3 linked regions of the Desulfosediminicola ganghwensis genome follow. The protein of the gene in region 3 interacts with the protein of the main gene of each other region in a pairwise test. Links are inferred from orthologs where the notes say so. Each region holds a gene or a part of one and is shown on either strand. Other genes may lie near its edges.

The links.
Region 1: the proteins of rplL (region 3) and dnaE interact in binary tests that used the Escherichia coli proteins (3 or more experiments, as listed by UniProt). The link is inferred for Desulfosediminicola ganghwensis from one-to-one orthologs.
Region 2: the proteins of rplL (region 3) and nikR interact in binary tests that used the Escherichia coli proteins (3 or more experiments, as listed by UniProt). The link is inferred for Desulfosediminicola ganghwensis from one-to-one orthologs.

Annotation. Positions count from the first base shown.
Region 1 is NZ_CP050699.1:4,435,874-4,441,985, reverse strand. What follows is about bases 693-4,810. They hold dnaE (DNA polymerase III subunit alpha), read right to left. Parts: upstream 4,427-4,810; coding sequence 893-4,426; downstream 693-892. Other genes in these bases: FCL45_RS24410 (pentapeptide repeat-containing protein), read right to left, coding at 4,430-4,810. Also shown: ATP-dependent protease ATPase subunit HslU, read left to right, coding at 1-140; more of FCL45_RS24410, read right to left, coding at 4,811-5,320; Na+/H+ antiporter NhaA, read left to right, coding at 5,779-6,112. UniProt on the Escherichia coli protein: DNA polymerase III is a complex, multichain enzyme responsible for most of the replicative synthesis in bacteria. This DNA polymerase also exhibits 3' to 5' exonuclease activity. The alpha chain is the DNA polymerase catalytic subunit.
Region 2 is NZ_CP050699.1:1,634,476-1,639,326, reverse strand. What follows is about bases 1,165-4,021. They hold nikR (nickel-responsive transcriptional regulator NikR), read left to right. Parts: upstream 1,165-2,316; coding sequence 2,317-2,727; downstream 2,728-4,021. Other genes in these bases: FCL45_RS06915 (bifunctional GNAT family N-acetyltransferase/carbon-nitrogen hydrolase family protein), read right to left, coding at 2,969-4,021; FCL45_RS06925 (MFS transporter), read left to right, coding at 1,165-2,128. Also shown: FCL45_RS06930 (DNA alkylation repair protein), read left to right, coding at 1-304; more of FCL45_RS06925, read left to right, coding at 746-1,164; more of FCL45_RS06915, read right to left, coding at 4,022-4,504. UniProt on the Escherichia coli protein: Transcriptional repressor of the nikABCDE operon. Is active in the presence of excessive concentrations of intracellular nickel.
Region 3 is NZ_CP050699.1:5,080,376-5,085,134, forward strand. The notes cover bases 1-2,765. They hold rplL (50S ribosomal protein L7/L12), read right to left. Parts: upstream 1,691-2,765; coding sequence 1,310-1,690; downstream 1-1,309. Other genes in these bases: rpoB (DNA-directed RNA polymerase subunit beta), read right to left, coding at 1-904; rplJ (50S ribosomal protein L10), read right to left, coding at 1,744-2,271; rplA (50S ribosomal protein L1), read right to left, coding at 2,488-2,765. Also shown: more of rplA, read right to left, coding at 2,766-3,192; rplK (50S ribosomal protein L11), read right to left, coding at 3,266-3,691; transcription termination/antitermination protein NusG, read right to left, coding at 3,782-4,315; preprotein translocase subunit SecE, read right to left, coding at 4,404-4,655. UniProt on the Escherichia coli protein: The binding site for several of the GTPase factors involved in protein synthesis (IF-2, EF-Tu, EF-G and RF3). Is thus essential for accurate translation.

The sequences.
Region 1 (6,112 bases), 640 kb from region 3 along the record:
TGCTTGAGCGCGTGCTCGATAAACTCTCTTTTGAGGCATCTGAATTGGGCAACGAAGTATTCACTGTCACCGGTGAGTATGTGCGCGAGCAGCTCGGAGATATTGTTCAGGATCAGGACCTGAGCCGATATATTCTGTAATATATTCATGGGAGAAGGATGTGCTTCTCCCATACGTCCTTAACCGCAACTGGTAAACATGTTTAAAAAACTGTTTGGATTGGAAAAAAAAGAGGCAAAACGGGGGAATCCTGATGCCGTCCGGCTCGGTGTTGATCTGGAGATGAGCTACTGCCCAAAGTGCAATGAGGAGTATCGCCTGGATGTAGAACGGTGTGTTCATTGCCAGGTAGAGCTCATATCAGGTGAAGAGCGGTTGGGTCTGCTTACGAGCAAAGAACAAGGGTTTACTGCCCGCTCGATGGAGATTGCGGATGGCGAGTCTATGGTAGCCATCCGTGAAGGAAAACTCAGGGATTTGAAACCGTATCAGATCCTGCTGGGCAAAGACCGTATCCCGGCACTTTTGAATGGTGACGCCGCTGGATGCGCCAAGGGCTGAGGCGGTCCGGACCTCCAGTTGGTGGTCAGAGCAACCGATGCCAGTGAAGCGGTGGCAATACTCGAAAAAGAGTATCTGCAAACCACTGGCTTAAAAGAGAGTGATCTGCAGGTGGCCGATGCTGTTTTTGATGAGAATGCGGCTTCTACCGTCTGCCCTGCCTGCAATACCAGTTTTGTTCCCAGCCAGAACAGTGAATGTCCTGAGTGTGGGTTACGGTTTGGCTGATCAGAGGCCTGAAATGATAGTGCCTTAAAGGAAAAAAGGGCTGCTCCTCAACGAGGGGCAGCCCTTTTCCTTATTTGGGCAAAATGCTGATGAGAACTTTGGGTTAATTGCCAGCTGGTTTACCGTTTCCCCACTGTTTCTTTTTGCGGGGTGTCAGCATAATTGGTTTACGGGTGAAACTGACCGCATTGAATTCGAGAATTTCTTTCATCCGGTCTGTCAGTTCCCGGCATGGCCTGATAGTGAGGTCCTGGGGGGGATCGATATCCACCTCGCCTCTGCCGGGGAAGTGCAAGGTGAGTCGCAACGGGCAGGAGCCGTGGAACTGGTAGAGGGTCTTTTTGACCTGCTCGATCTGCTTTCTGCTGATCTTGTCCGCATCAAGCTTTACCTTGACCATTTCGGTATATTTTTCCCGGGCATCAGTGAGGGTATCGATGTTTTCCGCCAGAATCTTGGGCCCGCGCTCATCCTGCTGCACAGTTCCCTGGACCACTACCGGGTCGGACGACTGCAAGAGGTGCTCGCAATGTGGGTAGGCGCTTGGGAATACCACTACCTCAACTGTTTCCAGAATATCTTCCATCGTGAGAAAGGCCATGGGGTCACCTTTCTTGGTTTTGTGATACTTGCAGGTCTTGATCAGGCCGCCAACACGAACCGGTTGTTCATCACCCCAGTTCTCAAGTCCCTGAATATCCGCATCGGTAACCGAACGAATTTCCGGCAGGGCATCGTCGAGCGGATGGCCCGTGATGTAAAAACCTACGGTTTCCTTTTCTCGGGCCAGTCTGGTGCGCTCATCCCACTCGGGGATATCCGGTGGCAGGATTTCATTTACTTCTGTCTTCTCGCCAACCTCCTGGGCTACCCCAAAAAGGGACATTTGACCACTTTGCAGATCGCGCTGTACAGCCTTTGCCTGTTCCATGGCCTTGTCGATAATGGCAAAATACTGGGATCTCTTCCACCCCAGGGAGTCCATAGCGCCTGATTTGATCAATGCTTCGATTACCCTTGAATTAACCCTTCGGGAATCAACCCTGTTGCAGAAATTCGAAAGAGAGGAAAATTTGCCGTTTGATTCGCGCTCTTCGATAATCGAGTCGAGGGCGGATTCACCAACATTTTTCACAGCGGCCAGGCCAAAACGAACCCGGTCATCGATAACCGTAAAGTCTTTGAAACTCTCGTTTACATCGGGAGGAAGTACTTCAATGTCATGTTCCTTGCACTCGCTGATATACATGACCACCTTATCGGTGTTGGTCATATCGCAACTGAGCAGAGCGGCCATGAACTGGGCAGGGTAGTGTGCCTTCAGGTAGGCAGTCTGGTAAGAGACCAGAGCATAGGCGGCTGAGTGGGACTTGTTAAAACCGTATCCAGCAAATTTGGCCATTAAATCGAAGATATATTCAGCTTTCTTCTCATCGATCTTATTGGCCAGAGCGCCCTTCATGAACTTTACTTTCTCTTCGTCCATGACTTCGGGGATCTTCTTACCCATGGCCCGCCGGAGAATATCCGCATCGCCCAGGGAGTAACTGGCCAGGATATTGGCAATCTTCATGACCTGTTCCTGATAGACGATAACACCGTATGTCTCTTCAAGAACGGGTTTAATCTGGGGCAGCGGATAGTTGGCTGTGGCACGGCCATGCTTGGTTTCCACGAAGTCGTCAACCATACCGGAGTCGAGCGGGCCGGGACGGTAGAGGGCGACCAGTGCGACCAGGTCGCTGAACTGTTCGGGCGCCATCTTCACCAGCAGTTCACGCATGCCGGAACTCTCCAGCTGGAACACGCCCTGGGCGTCGCCGTCGCAGAGAAGTTTAAAGGTTTTCGAATCGTCCAGCGGGATGGTGTCGATGTCAAGATCGATACCTATGTCCGATTTGATATGTTTGACAGCCTTATCGATTACCGTGAGGGTCTTGAGACCAAGAAAATCAAATTTAATCAGGCCGGTCATCTCGGTATGTTTCATGTCATACTGAGTGACTGTTTCTTCATTACTGCCACGGCAGGTGGGCAGGAACCTGGTCATGGGACCTGGCGAAACAACGACACCTGCGGCGTGGGTGCCTGTGTGACGTGCCAAACCTTCAAGTGTTCTGGAGACAGTGATCAGCTCGTTAACCCGTGGATCCTGATTGGCTGCCTCCTGCAGTCGCGGCTCTTCAATAAGTGCCTTTTCGAGCGTCATCTTGAGTTGGTCCGGTACCAGTTTGGCAATCTTGTCAACGTCACTAAAAGGGATGTCCAATGCCCGGCCTACGTCGCGGATTACTCCGCGCGCCTTCATTGTTCCGTACGTGACGATCTGGGCCACATATTTGGCACCACCATATTTCTTTCGCACATAGTCAATGACCTCGCCGCGTCGATCCATGCAGAAGTCGATGTCGAAGTCAGGCATCGATTTTCGTTCGATGTTGAGGAAACGCTCAAAAATAAGTCCGTGGGGCATGGGGTCAAGATTGGTGATACCCATACAGTAGGCGGCAAGGCTTCCAGCGCCTGAGCCACGTCCGGGACCTACTGGGATATCATTATCGAGTGCCCAGTTGATGAAGTCGGCGACGATGAGGAAGTAGCCGGGAAAACCCATGGTATTGATAACGCCTATCTCTATATCGAGACGTTTTCGATATTCCTGTTCCTTCTCGGGCGTGAGGCCCTCTTCTGATTCACGCATCTTGGCGAATCGTTTTTTCAGCCCATCCTCACAGGCCTGAATGAACATGGAATCCAGGGTCTCTCCCTCAGGTACAGGGAAATCGGGGAAATAGTAATTGCCGAAATCTATCTCAAGGTTACAACGCTCAGCTACCTCCTGGGTGTTGGCTATTGCCTCCGGGCAGTAGGAGAAGGCCTTGCGCATAGTATCCGGAGATTTGAAGTAAAACTCGTCGGTGGAGAAACGAAAACGCTTCGGGTCGTTGATGGTCTTACCGGTCTGGATGCAGAGCAGCACCTCATGGGCATGTGCCTCTTCGCGGTTAAGGTAGTGGCAGTCATTGGTAGCCACCAGCTTGACATCAAACTCTTTACTGAGCTGCATGAGCCCCCTGTTGACGGGGTCCTGCTCGGGAATACCGTTCTCCTGCAGTTCAAAATAGAGCCGGTCACCGAAGATATCCAGTAGCTCACGGGTTTTGGCCCGTGCTCCTGCCATGTCCTTTTTGCCGATGAGATATGGAATCTGGCCATGAAGGCAGGCGGTGAGTGCGATAACCCCTTCGTTATGCTCTCGCAGGGTTTCCATATCGATTCTTGGCTTGTAGTAAAAACCTTCATGCTGGGCCACACTGGCCATTTTCATGAGGTTCTGGTAACCGGTGATGTTCATGGCCAGCAGTACAATATGGTAGGCGATCTGGCCATCAACCGGTTTCTTGAAGGTCTTGTCTTCCGGGGCGATATATAACTCGCAACCAACTATCGGTTTGATGCCTGCCTTTTTGGCCTTAGTATAGAATTCAAGCGCGCCGAACATGGCACCGTGATCGGTGATAGCCACGCTTTCCATACCGTACTCTTTACATTTTTTCAAAAGATCAGGAAGGCGGATGGCACCGTCAAGAAGACTGTACTGGGTATGGACATGTAGATGGGTAAAACCTGCAGACATAGGTCAGTGTATTCCTGTAGTTCTGTCCAGGTGGGTGGCCTGGAATATGGTTCCGGTTACGTCTGAACCGGTGAAATCGGCCATGGTAAGATTGGCTCCGCTGAGATCGGCATTACGAAGATTGCAGTTTCTGAGCGTCGCTTTACTTAGGTTGGCTGCTGTAAGATTTGCACCGGAGAGGTCGGCGCCTGAAAGGTCAGCCCGGCGAAGATCCGATGAATGGAGATTTGTACCTGATAGAATGGCTTTTGACAATATCGCGTCTGAAAGATCTGACTCGCTCAAGTCGAGTCCCGACAGATCACATCCCGGACAATCCCGGGCAGTGGAAGCAACTAAAAATTTGAATTCCGACCTGTTTGGGTGAGAGGACGACATGGCCCCGTTGGTATCTGAATCGTATTGTATATTGGGGCTATTAAGAGGTGTGTTACGATTTGTAACATGTGTTTTCGTCATGTCTTTTGGCCTCAACCTTCCGACTTTGCTTGCGTTGAGGCGTTTTACAGTGTAATATCTGGCTCCGTTTTTGGTGAAGAGGATGTAACGCTGCTGGTCTTCTTCCAAGTAGAGAGTGTAACAGTTCGTATCGCCGAAGTACCATGTTTTGAATGTTAAACAGAGCATGTTTTCGGTGGTTATATCCCAGGTGCCGGTATCTGTAGCATTTGCATTGTTACGGGCGCTCAGCATGCCTCCATTATGAAAAGAAAGGTTTGCATTAAAATCACGAGCTTCGAAATGTAACGTCTGGTCAATGATCAATGTCTCTACAGAATTCGCATTAAGCGGCGATATGCCTGCCTTTTTCATCTGCGAGACAGTGTTAGGACCGCAGCCGGAGATAAGCATCATCGCTGCTAGCAGATATAATATTGAGGCTTTGCAAACCATATTTTCATCCGTGGCATCTGTGGATAGCACTATATATGTTTCAGGAACTCTGTCGGTAATTATTATCATATGCCTTAGCATATTGCACTTGAAAGAGAAGAACGCGGGGAGGCGGATCTTCTTTTGTCAATGGAATGGCAGGTTATATGGTCACATGCAGGTTAGCAGATGCTTTTGAGGCAGATGGAGTGAGAATCCGGTTCAGGCCGTGATTGAAGATTGAGAGTACAGGCATTGATAGAGTAAGTTTTTGAAAAAATTCAGGGACAAATTCGCCGGCTGGCATGGATAGTCAGGCTTATCGATGCTAGTATATTGGGGAGTTGATTTGCAATTCACGTAAATTTAAAACCTACCCACATAAGAGTTGATATTGGAATAAGGAATTAAGCTATTCTCAAAGTATCTTGATTTTTACCAGAGAATTAGGCTCATGAAAAAATGAATTGGAGAACCAAATGATAAACGAGAAGGATTCGTTCATATCGAAGTTTTTTAAGCTGGAGTCAGCGGGAGGTCTCACGCTGATGTTCGCAGCGGCACTGGCTGTAATTCTAGCGAACTCACCGTTGAAGATCTATTACGACATGTTGTTGGGCACCCCCGTGCAGGTGCGGATTGGTGCATTGGATATTGCCAAACCACTGCTGCTGTGGATTAACGATGGTCTGATGGCTGTCTTTTTCTTTCTGGTCGGGCTGGAGCTGAAGCGGGAGGTGCTTGAAGGCGAACTGGCCGATAAGCGTAATATCATTCTGCCGGGTATTGGCGCAATTGGCGGTATGGCCATCC
Region 2 (4,851 bases), 3.4 Mb from region 3 along the record:
ATCAGAGAAAGAGTTTTTTGTTCGCGCGGCACTTGTGATTCTTCTAGCCCATTATATGCAAAAGGAGAATCTCGAAACAATCTTCACCCTCTCCCAGGCCGTGACTCATCAGGGATATTATGTACATATGGCCAATGCGTGGCTTATTTCGGTATGCATGGCAAAATTCCCGGAAGATACGATACGATTCTTTAAAGACAACCGCCTTGATAATACAACCCACAACAAGGCTATACAAAAATCCCGCGAGAGTTTTCGGGTCTCAAAAGAACATAAGGAAGTTATTAACAGACTTAAAAGATAACTGGCTGCCCTGCGCTGCGAACAACAACAAAGATCAACGATAACAGGATATTATTAATCATCCCGTCCTATATGTTTCGGCTAGACCAGGAGACAGGCAAGAGGAACGAGGGTAGTGTTCAGAATTCTGTATCATCTTTCAATATGGTACGTTTCTACCTCAACAGTGAGGCGGGAGGTGAAAGCCGGCGTCGATCTGGCTATCTACAAAGACCAGCCTTCCCACCTCCCACCTCCCAACTCTCATCTCCCTCCACTCACCTCACACTACCCACCTTTTCAATTAAAAATTTCGTCAGTTACAACCATCATTCCAACAACATCCTCCCTTCTCCTCTAACATTGCTGATTTTTTCATGAAATCTCCCGGCTGAAAGATTATTGTAATTGCTGGACCGAAGTCGCAATAATATCAACAAATCACAGTTTGCACGGATCGATCATGGCCAATGGCTGTACAACAGGTTCTCCTTTTGCGCTCAAAAATATCAAGCTGTTCCTGGCTTTTCGGATTCTTTTCAATGCACGGTTCTATTACCCTGTTTTCACAATTCTTTTTCTTGACTACGGTCTGACAATTGAGCAATTCGCTCTGTTAAACACGGTCTGGGCCATAACCATCGTCGCCGCAGAAGTCCCTTCCGGCGCACTGGCTGATATTCTCGGCAGGAAAAAGCTCATTGTGACGACCTCGTTCCTGATGATCTTCGAACTTGGTGTGATCGCTTTCGTGCCGCTGCACAATATCACTTTGGTTTTTTACGCCTTCATGTTCAATCGCGTAATCAGCGGCTTAGCCGAAGCCATGGCCAGCGGTGCCGATGAGGCCCTGGCCTATGACACTCTCGCCAACAACAATATGCGCGATTGCTGGCCCAAAGTGCTGAGTCTTCAGATGCGCTTAAAAGCGCTGGTCGGGCTGCTTACTGCCACCACGGGCGCCCTGGTTTATGACCCGGCTGTAATCAACAGATTGCTCAGCTTGGTCGGTTCCACCGCCACCGTCACCCAGCAGGATTCCATGCGCTACCCGGTCTTTCTGACCCTGGTGCTGGCTTTTATGGCGACTGCTGTTTCCCTGATGTTCCACGACCCAGCCGAAAACTACCAGAAACATAACAGCCATGGCAGTTTCTCAAAAAACATGACCGAAGCCCTGAAGATTACGGGAAAGGCATGCGTCTGGATATTAAAGACTCCTTTCGCTACCGCGGTTATTCTCTGCGGTATGTTCTACGATCATGTGCTGAGACTGCTGATAACCATGACCAGTCAATACTTCCGGCTCATCCAGTTGCCCGAGGCAAGCTTCGGTCTGATCCTGGCGACCATGTCTTTACTTGGCCTGGTAGTCCCGAAAATCTGCGAGAAAATGGTCGAACGTTTCACCCCCACGCAAAACGTATTCTTCCTTTTTGGCTTCTCCATCGTCGGGCTCTTTCTGTTGTCGCTTTTCGTGCCTTATTTCGGTGTATTGCCGGTGGCTTTTGTCTCGATCGGACTGATGATGGTCAGTTTCTTTACCAGCCACTACCTGAACCGCGTCACCAGCTCTGACCAAAGAGCCACGGTACTCAGCTTCAAGGGGTTGGTGTTTAATCTGGGTTATGGCCTGATTGGTGTTTTCTTTGCCGTGTTGATGCAGCAGACACGGGCGCGCACCGGCGCTCATCACCCGGAATGGTCTGAGGAGATGGTTGAGGCCCAGAGCTTTATCTCCGCCGTGGGCTGGACACCGTGGTACACTCTCGCGCTCTTTGTCCTGCTGATATTCTTTTTGAGGCATAGCCTGAAAAACGTCTCCAACCATAAACGTCGCGGCTGAAAATCAGAAGAAATCTCAACCGATCACGCTAGGACTCTGCAACAAGATATGCTACAGTGTCGAGTTGTAGTAATTGTTCAGAGCCATACTCTCCAGGTGGTCTGCCCCTGAGAAAATCCCTGGCCTGAAGTTCTCACAAGAAAGAAGGTCCAACTGTTAATTCGTTGCCCTAAGGAGGGGTCGCCTCAATGCTCAAACGTTTTTCAATCTCCCTTGAAGACAATCTTCTCGAAATCTTTGATGAGCATATCAAGGCACGGAGTTACAGCAACCGCTCGGAGGCGATCAGGGATCTCATTCGCAAAGCCTTCGTGAAAACCGAGTGGGAGGAAGACAGACAGATAATGGGCGTCATCAGTCTGGTCTACGACCACCACCAGCATAAACTGCAGGAAAAGGTGACAGAGGTCCAACACGACTACCACCATCATATCGTCTCCACCACCCACGTGCACATGGATCACCACAACTGCCTGGAAGTTATTATCGTCAAGGGCAAGGCCAAAGAGGTACAGGATCTGGCCGACAGACTGATCTCCCTGCGCGGCGTACGTGACGGTAATCTGGCGATGAGCAGCACGGGGAAAGCACTGCATTGAAAACGTGAAGGGGCAGGTGTAAGGATTGAGGCGTATGACTTTTATGCTCTCAACCTTTTTAACAGGCTGCACAGTCTCTTTGGCATCAGTATACCTTGAGCTTCAATCAAGGAACCTCATGGGCCTAACCACTCATGCCCGCCCTTACCATCACGGCATTATTCCAAGCTTTCAGGCCGGTCCTGAGAGCCCTTGAATACTCTGGCAGGTCACCCTGTATGTAACCTGCCACAGGCTGATGTCATTCGTCTCCTATCCAGCGCAACTGATACAGGTCTGTTCGCCTGCTCAAGGCATTGCGGACACTGCCCTTGAATCGCAGTTCTTTAATAAGATCCAGATCGAGATCGGTAATGAGGGTGGTCTCGATACCCGGGGTGGCTTCCGAGGCAATGGCATCGTGGGGAAAGGAGAAATCCGACGGCGTGAAGATGGCCGACTGTGAATATTGTATGCCCATGGTCTCAACTTTCGGGATGTTGCCGACACTGCCGGAGATGGCAACAAAACATTCATTTTCAATAGCCCGGGCCTGGGCACAGCACCGCACTCGGAGATAACCGGTCTTGGTATCGGTCCAGAAAGGCACAAACAGCATTTTCATGCCATTGGCTGCCTGCAGCCGCGCCAGTTCAGGAAATTCCACATCGTAGCAAATTAATATACCTATCTTGCCGACATCGGTATCAAATACTTTGAGATCATGCCCGCCGGTGAATCCCCAGCTGCGGTCTTCATCCGGGGTGATATGCAGTTTCGACTGGTAATCCCAGGTACCATCGCGTCGGCAGAGATAACTGACGTTGTAGAGCTTGCCGTCGTCACGAATCTGCGGCACGCTGCCGGTGATGATATTAATATTGTAGCTCAGCGCCATCTCGGTCATGGCCTGCCGGAAGTCCTCCGTGTATCCGGCCAGCATCCGCATGGCCTCCATGGAATTGTTACCTTCATAGGTATGAATGAGCGGGGCGTTAAAGAGTTCTGGAAAGAGGACGATGTCCGACTTATAGTCGCTGACCGTATCAACAAAAAACTCAACCTGCTGCATGAAGTCGTCGAAGGAATCGAAGCGCCGCATCTGCCACTGCACCACGCCGATTCGGGCAATGGATTGGGTCCTGCCTATCAGTTTGGTCTTCTTTTGGTAGTAGATATTGATCCATTCGAGCAACACCGCATTACCCTTTGAGTGATGATCTTCCGGCCAATAATCGTCAAGCAGGTTTCTGACATGAAAGCCGTTGGACAGCTGGAAGGTAAGTACAGGATCGTAGATCTCCTGATTTTTGACCTTGATAATGTACTGCTGGGGTGTCATCTGCTCGGAGTATTTATGATAGCCCGGGATGCGGCCACCGATGAGGATTCCCTTGAGGTTCAGGTTCTCCGCCAGCTCCTTGCGGGCATCATAGAGCCGACGACCGAGTCGCAACCCCTGAAACTCTGGGTCAACGATAACTTCAATACCGTACAGGTAGTCTCCTTCCACATCATGGGTGGTATAGGTTCCATCGGCTGTAATCTGTTCGTAGGAATGATTGTCGCCGAAAACACTGAAGTCGATGATCAGGGAAAAAGCTACGGCCACAGGCGTACCATGATCTTCGATACACACCTGCCCCTCCGGGAACGTTTCGATCAACCTGGTAAATGTTTTTAGCGACCATGGCGGTGAAACACCCTTGTATACACGCCCGCTTATATCCCGAACTGCCTCATAGTCATCCAATTGCAGATGCCTGAGTTTCAATTTGTGCTCAATATCATGTGACATCGTTACAGCCTCCTCCCATCCAATCCGGGGAACATTGAAACATATGTGCGTATTCTCTAAACTCCGAAATCTTCGCGATTCATTCCATTTTCACTGCTGCTCTTGCATCTCCATACATGCAAAACCAGAATTAGGTAAAGTAAAATCTGCGTGGCTGGATTTTTTTATACCGAGAGCATACTATTAGTCCGAATTTGACAGGGGATAGGTCGGACGAACTGCGCGTTGGACGAACTTCACGTTCGACAAACTCGTTGGACGTAGGAGATGGGACGTTGGAGGTTTTAAAGCTTTAAAAGGCTGTTTAAAGGAAGCCTGTTGTAAGGTGAAAGCTGCCTATGTAATCA
Region 3 (4,759 bases):
TAGTCTCAGCCAACACCTTACCGGTAACCGATTCGACGGAAATACGCAGTTTGCTGATTTCATCCGTAGCAATCCGCTTCGCCATGGCCTTACTGATCTTACGGCCCGTCTTGGCTATAATCTCGCCATCAGCAGGAGACACCAGATCGTACTCAAGCCGTTGGCCGAGCATGATCTCCGGATCAAAATCAATAAAGAATTCCTCTCCCTCGATGCTTACGTTGCTGATAGGGTAGAACTCACTCAGCAGGGATTCTGCATCGTAGCCGATCGCTTTCAAGAGAGTAGTAACCGGAAATTTACGACGCCTGTCGATACGAACGTGAAGAACGTCCTTAATATCGAATTCGAGATCAATCCAGGAACCACGTACAGGGATAATACGGGCAGAGTAGAGCAGCTTACCACTGGCGTGAGTTTTACCGTTATCGTGGGTATAAAACAGACCTGGTGAACGCTGCAACTGCGAGACGATAACTCGCTCTGTACCATTAACTACAAAAACACCATCGGCGGTCATCATAGGCAGTGAGCCGAGAAAGACCTCCTGCTCTTTGATATCGCGAATGGTTTGAACACCGGTCTCCTCGTCTACATCAAAAGTGATGAGACGAACGACAATTTTCAGCGGGATCTCATACGTCATGCCCCGTTGCTGACATTCTTCAACGGTATATTTTGGCTCACCAAATTTATATCTGACGTATTCGAGGGAACAGAGTCCGTTAAAGTCGTTAATAGGGAAGACACTCTTGAAAATCGCCTCTAACCCGATGTCCTCTCGATCCTCCGGCTCAGTGTTAATCTGCAGGAATTCCTCATACGATATTCTCTGCATTGAAATGAGATGAGGTGGCTCGATGATGTTGTCGGCCGTGGCAAAGTTCTTTCTAACTCGTTCCATAAATTATCCTCGAGGTTGCCTGTAATTTGTTACAAACTACTTAGCCCAGTCTGATTTCTAAAAATGATGGTTCAGCGTTTAGCTGAACAAAAAGGAAGTGATTAAAGTTTAGGATTTGAGTATGAATTATGCGAAATGATAACTTTCGGGTAGTTCGTGTTAAGAATAAGCAGACTTTCGGTAAAAAAAAGCGATATTGCGGGACTGAACATACCTTTTCTCCTCTTTTATTTGTTTACTCAAATATAGAAACGGCAAAGATACATGTTTAATCGCTTGTAATTACTGAACATTTTTTTCGAATTTTTCGTACAGTCTAAAGCACGACACGCTACGTGGCAAAGCCCGTAGCGTGTCGTGTGTACCGATTGCAACCGCCGAAGCGTTTGCTTGCAAGTAAGTGGACTACTTGATCTCTACAGTACCACCTACAGCTTCGATCTTGGTCTTGATCTCTTCGCACTCATCCTTGGAAGCAGCCTCTTTCAACGGAGCAGGTGCACCCTCAACCAGAGCCTTAGCCTCTTTCAGACCGAGACCGGTGATAGCGCGAACTTCTTTAATAACCTTGATCTTCTGATCTCCAGCAGCCGCCAGAATAGCGTCAAACTCAGTTTTCTCTTCTGCAGCAGCACCAGCATCTGCAGCACCACCGGCAACTGCAACAGCTACAGGAGCAGCAGCGGAAACACCGAATTTCTCTTCGAACTCTTTGATCAGTTCGGAGAGCTCGAGTACAGACATGTTGGAAATAAACTCAATTACATCTTCTTTAGTAATGGACATTATAGAATACCTCGTTCAGAATTTTTTAACAATTCGTCTCAATTAATGATAATTTAGGCGCCAGCCTGCTCTTTCTGCTCTTTGAGAGCGTTCAGTGCATAGCCAAAGGTACGTGGAACTCCGGTGAGTACCTGGACAAGTCCGGTAGGTACACCGTTGAGTACGGACAGGAACTGTCCAAGAAGTACTTCTTTGGATGGCAGCTTGGACAGAGCAATAATTCCGTCCAGTTCAAGTTTCTCTCCTTCGAGAGCACCACTTCTGATCTTGAACTTCGCATGGTCTTCGGCAAATTTGGCAAGCACCTTTGCAGGTGCAACCGGATCCGAGTAGGCCATGATAACTGCGGTGGTTCCGACGAAATCGTCACTCAACGCGGCATTATCAGTATCAGCGGCAGCTCTTTTCAGGAGAGTGTTTTTGGCAATGCGAATCTCAGAATCACTCTTGCGTAATTCCACACGCAATTCTTGTAACTCAGAGACCTTCAAACCACAATAGTCGGCGACAACAGCAAAGCTAGCCCGGCTGAACGAGTCGTTCAATTCCGAAACTACCGTCGCTTTTTCATCACGATTCAAAGTGCTCCTCCCTATATAGAAGTTTTAATAGTTTTCGAAACAGCAGCTACAACGCTGATACGAACAAAAATGGTTACCCAATTTTGTCCATGTAGTAAGGCTTACGCCTTGCGTCTCGGCAGGTCACACCCTGATCGGCATGATTAAACACTTGTGTACCCGCTGTCTTCGACCAAAAAGAGCATCAACCTGATGATTGATGCTCCGTCCAAAAATTTACTTAATCATTGCCCTGATTTGCACAGGGTCGAGTTTAACGCCAGGTCCCATTGTTGTGGAAACAGTGATAGACCGGAGATAAACTCCTTTACTCGCTGAAGGTTTCAGCTGAATAATTTTCTCAATAAATGCGGTAACATTCTCGATTACTTTCTGTTCCCCAAAGGAGGTTTTACCAACGCCTGCGTGAATGATACCAGACTTGTCTACTTTGAAGTCAACCTTTCCGCCTTTAATATCTTTGACAACATTGGCGACATCGAAGGTTACAGTACCGAGTTTTGCATTCGGCATAAGGTTACGTGGTCCGAGAATACGACCGATTTTACCAACAGTTCCCATCATGTCTGGAGTAGCAACTGTCTTATCGAACTCGAGCCAACCACCCTGGATTTTCTCAACAAGGTCGTCTGCACCAACAAAATCAGCACCCGCTTCTTTCGCCTCGGCCTCTTTAGGACCTTTAGCGAAAACCAGTACTCTGGTAACCTTACCGGTACCATGTGGCAGAACAACAGAAGAACGGATCATCTGATCAGCGTGACGCGGATCTACTCCGAGCTTCATTGCGATGTCGAAGGTTTCGTCAAATTTAGCATAGCTCATAGAAAGAGCTTTTTTGATACCTTCTTCCAGAGAGTAAAGAACACTTTTATCTAATGTCTCAACTTTATTTTTATAATTTTTTCCGCGTTTCGGCATGATGCCTCCTACTTTGACAAAGCTAACAAGCTCAGTCAGCAGTGATTTTATGCAAATCTTTTGATTAACTTAATTAATCTACTACAGTTATTCCGCAGCTACGGGCAGTACCTTCAACGATTTTCATCGCTGCATCGATATCGTATGCGTTCAGGTCAGGCATTTTGATTTCCGCAATTTCGCGAACCTTGTCACGACCGAGCTCAGCTACACGCTCTGCTTTCGGATTACCGGAACCTTTTTGCAGGTTTGCTGCCTTGAGCAACAGAACGGATGCAGGCGGGGTCTTGGTAATATAACTGAAAGACCTATCCTGGTACACAGTGATAACAACCGGAACGATTGTATCGCCGAGACTCTGGGTCTTTGCATTAAATGCCTTGCAGAACTCCATGATGTTCACACCATGCTGGCCCAGTGCAGGACCTACTGGCGGAGATGGGTTCGCTTTACCTGCAGGAATCTGCAGTTTAATGAATGCCATTGCTTTTTTGGCCATTTTTTCACTCCAACTAACAAGCTGTTTTCTATTTTATGCAATCCAAGATTAGATTGCCGCAGCTACGAATGGTATCGGTCTAGCTGCCTGTCAGGTATTGCTGACTTGAACAAACTCCAACTCAACGGGTGTTTCACGACCGAAGATAGATACCATAACGCGAACACGGCCTTTCTCAGGAAAGACCTCGTCAACAACGCCTTGAAAGTTAGCGAACGGTCCATCGATTACACGTACCGTTTCACCCACATCGAAGATGACTTTCGGCCTCGGTCTATCTGAGCCGTCTTGGATTCGACCTATAATTTTTGCTGCATCCTCGTCGGATATGGGGACCGGATTGCGATCATCGCCGACAAAGCCGACTACTCTTGGCATGTTCTGGTGAATTGTATGCCAGGTCTGATCGTTCAATTCCATGCTAACAAGCATATAACCAGGAAAGAACCTACGTGATGAGGTCTTCCTGGATCCCTTGATCATCTCAACTACCTGTTCTGTCGGTACGAGAATTTCGCCAAAGTACTCTTCGAGTCCTTCTTTACGAATCCTCTCTTCGAGGGTGGTCTTAACCTTGTCCTCAAACCCGGAGTGAACCTGAAGTATGTACCATTGCCTTGCCATGAGTCAAATTTTTCCTCGAGTGTTTGAAAAAAGTTGGAGCAGTTCTATCAGCCTGGTCCGTCCTATCAAACTGGACCCCGGAATCATCCTATCGCAAGAGAGACGAAACAAGTTTACCGAGAAGAAGATCAACAGAACCAAGATACGCCGCCATTACAAATGTAAGCACAACTACGATTCCAGTCAGACCCAAGGTCATTTTTTTGTCCGGCCACACTATCTTGCCGAATTCAACCTTTACTTCTTCAATAAATTTTTTGATTTGAGCAGGTGCGAATGGTGATGGCTCCTTAACCTTAGCCACTGCATCAGTCTTTTTAGTCTTGGGTTTACCTGCCATATCATTATCCGAGAAGAGATTTACCTAGTTATTTCCAGCAAATAGAGGTCAAAAAAACTACGTACACCAAACACAAAAACACCTGCCATAAAAATGGCAGGCCA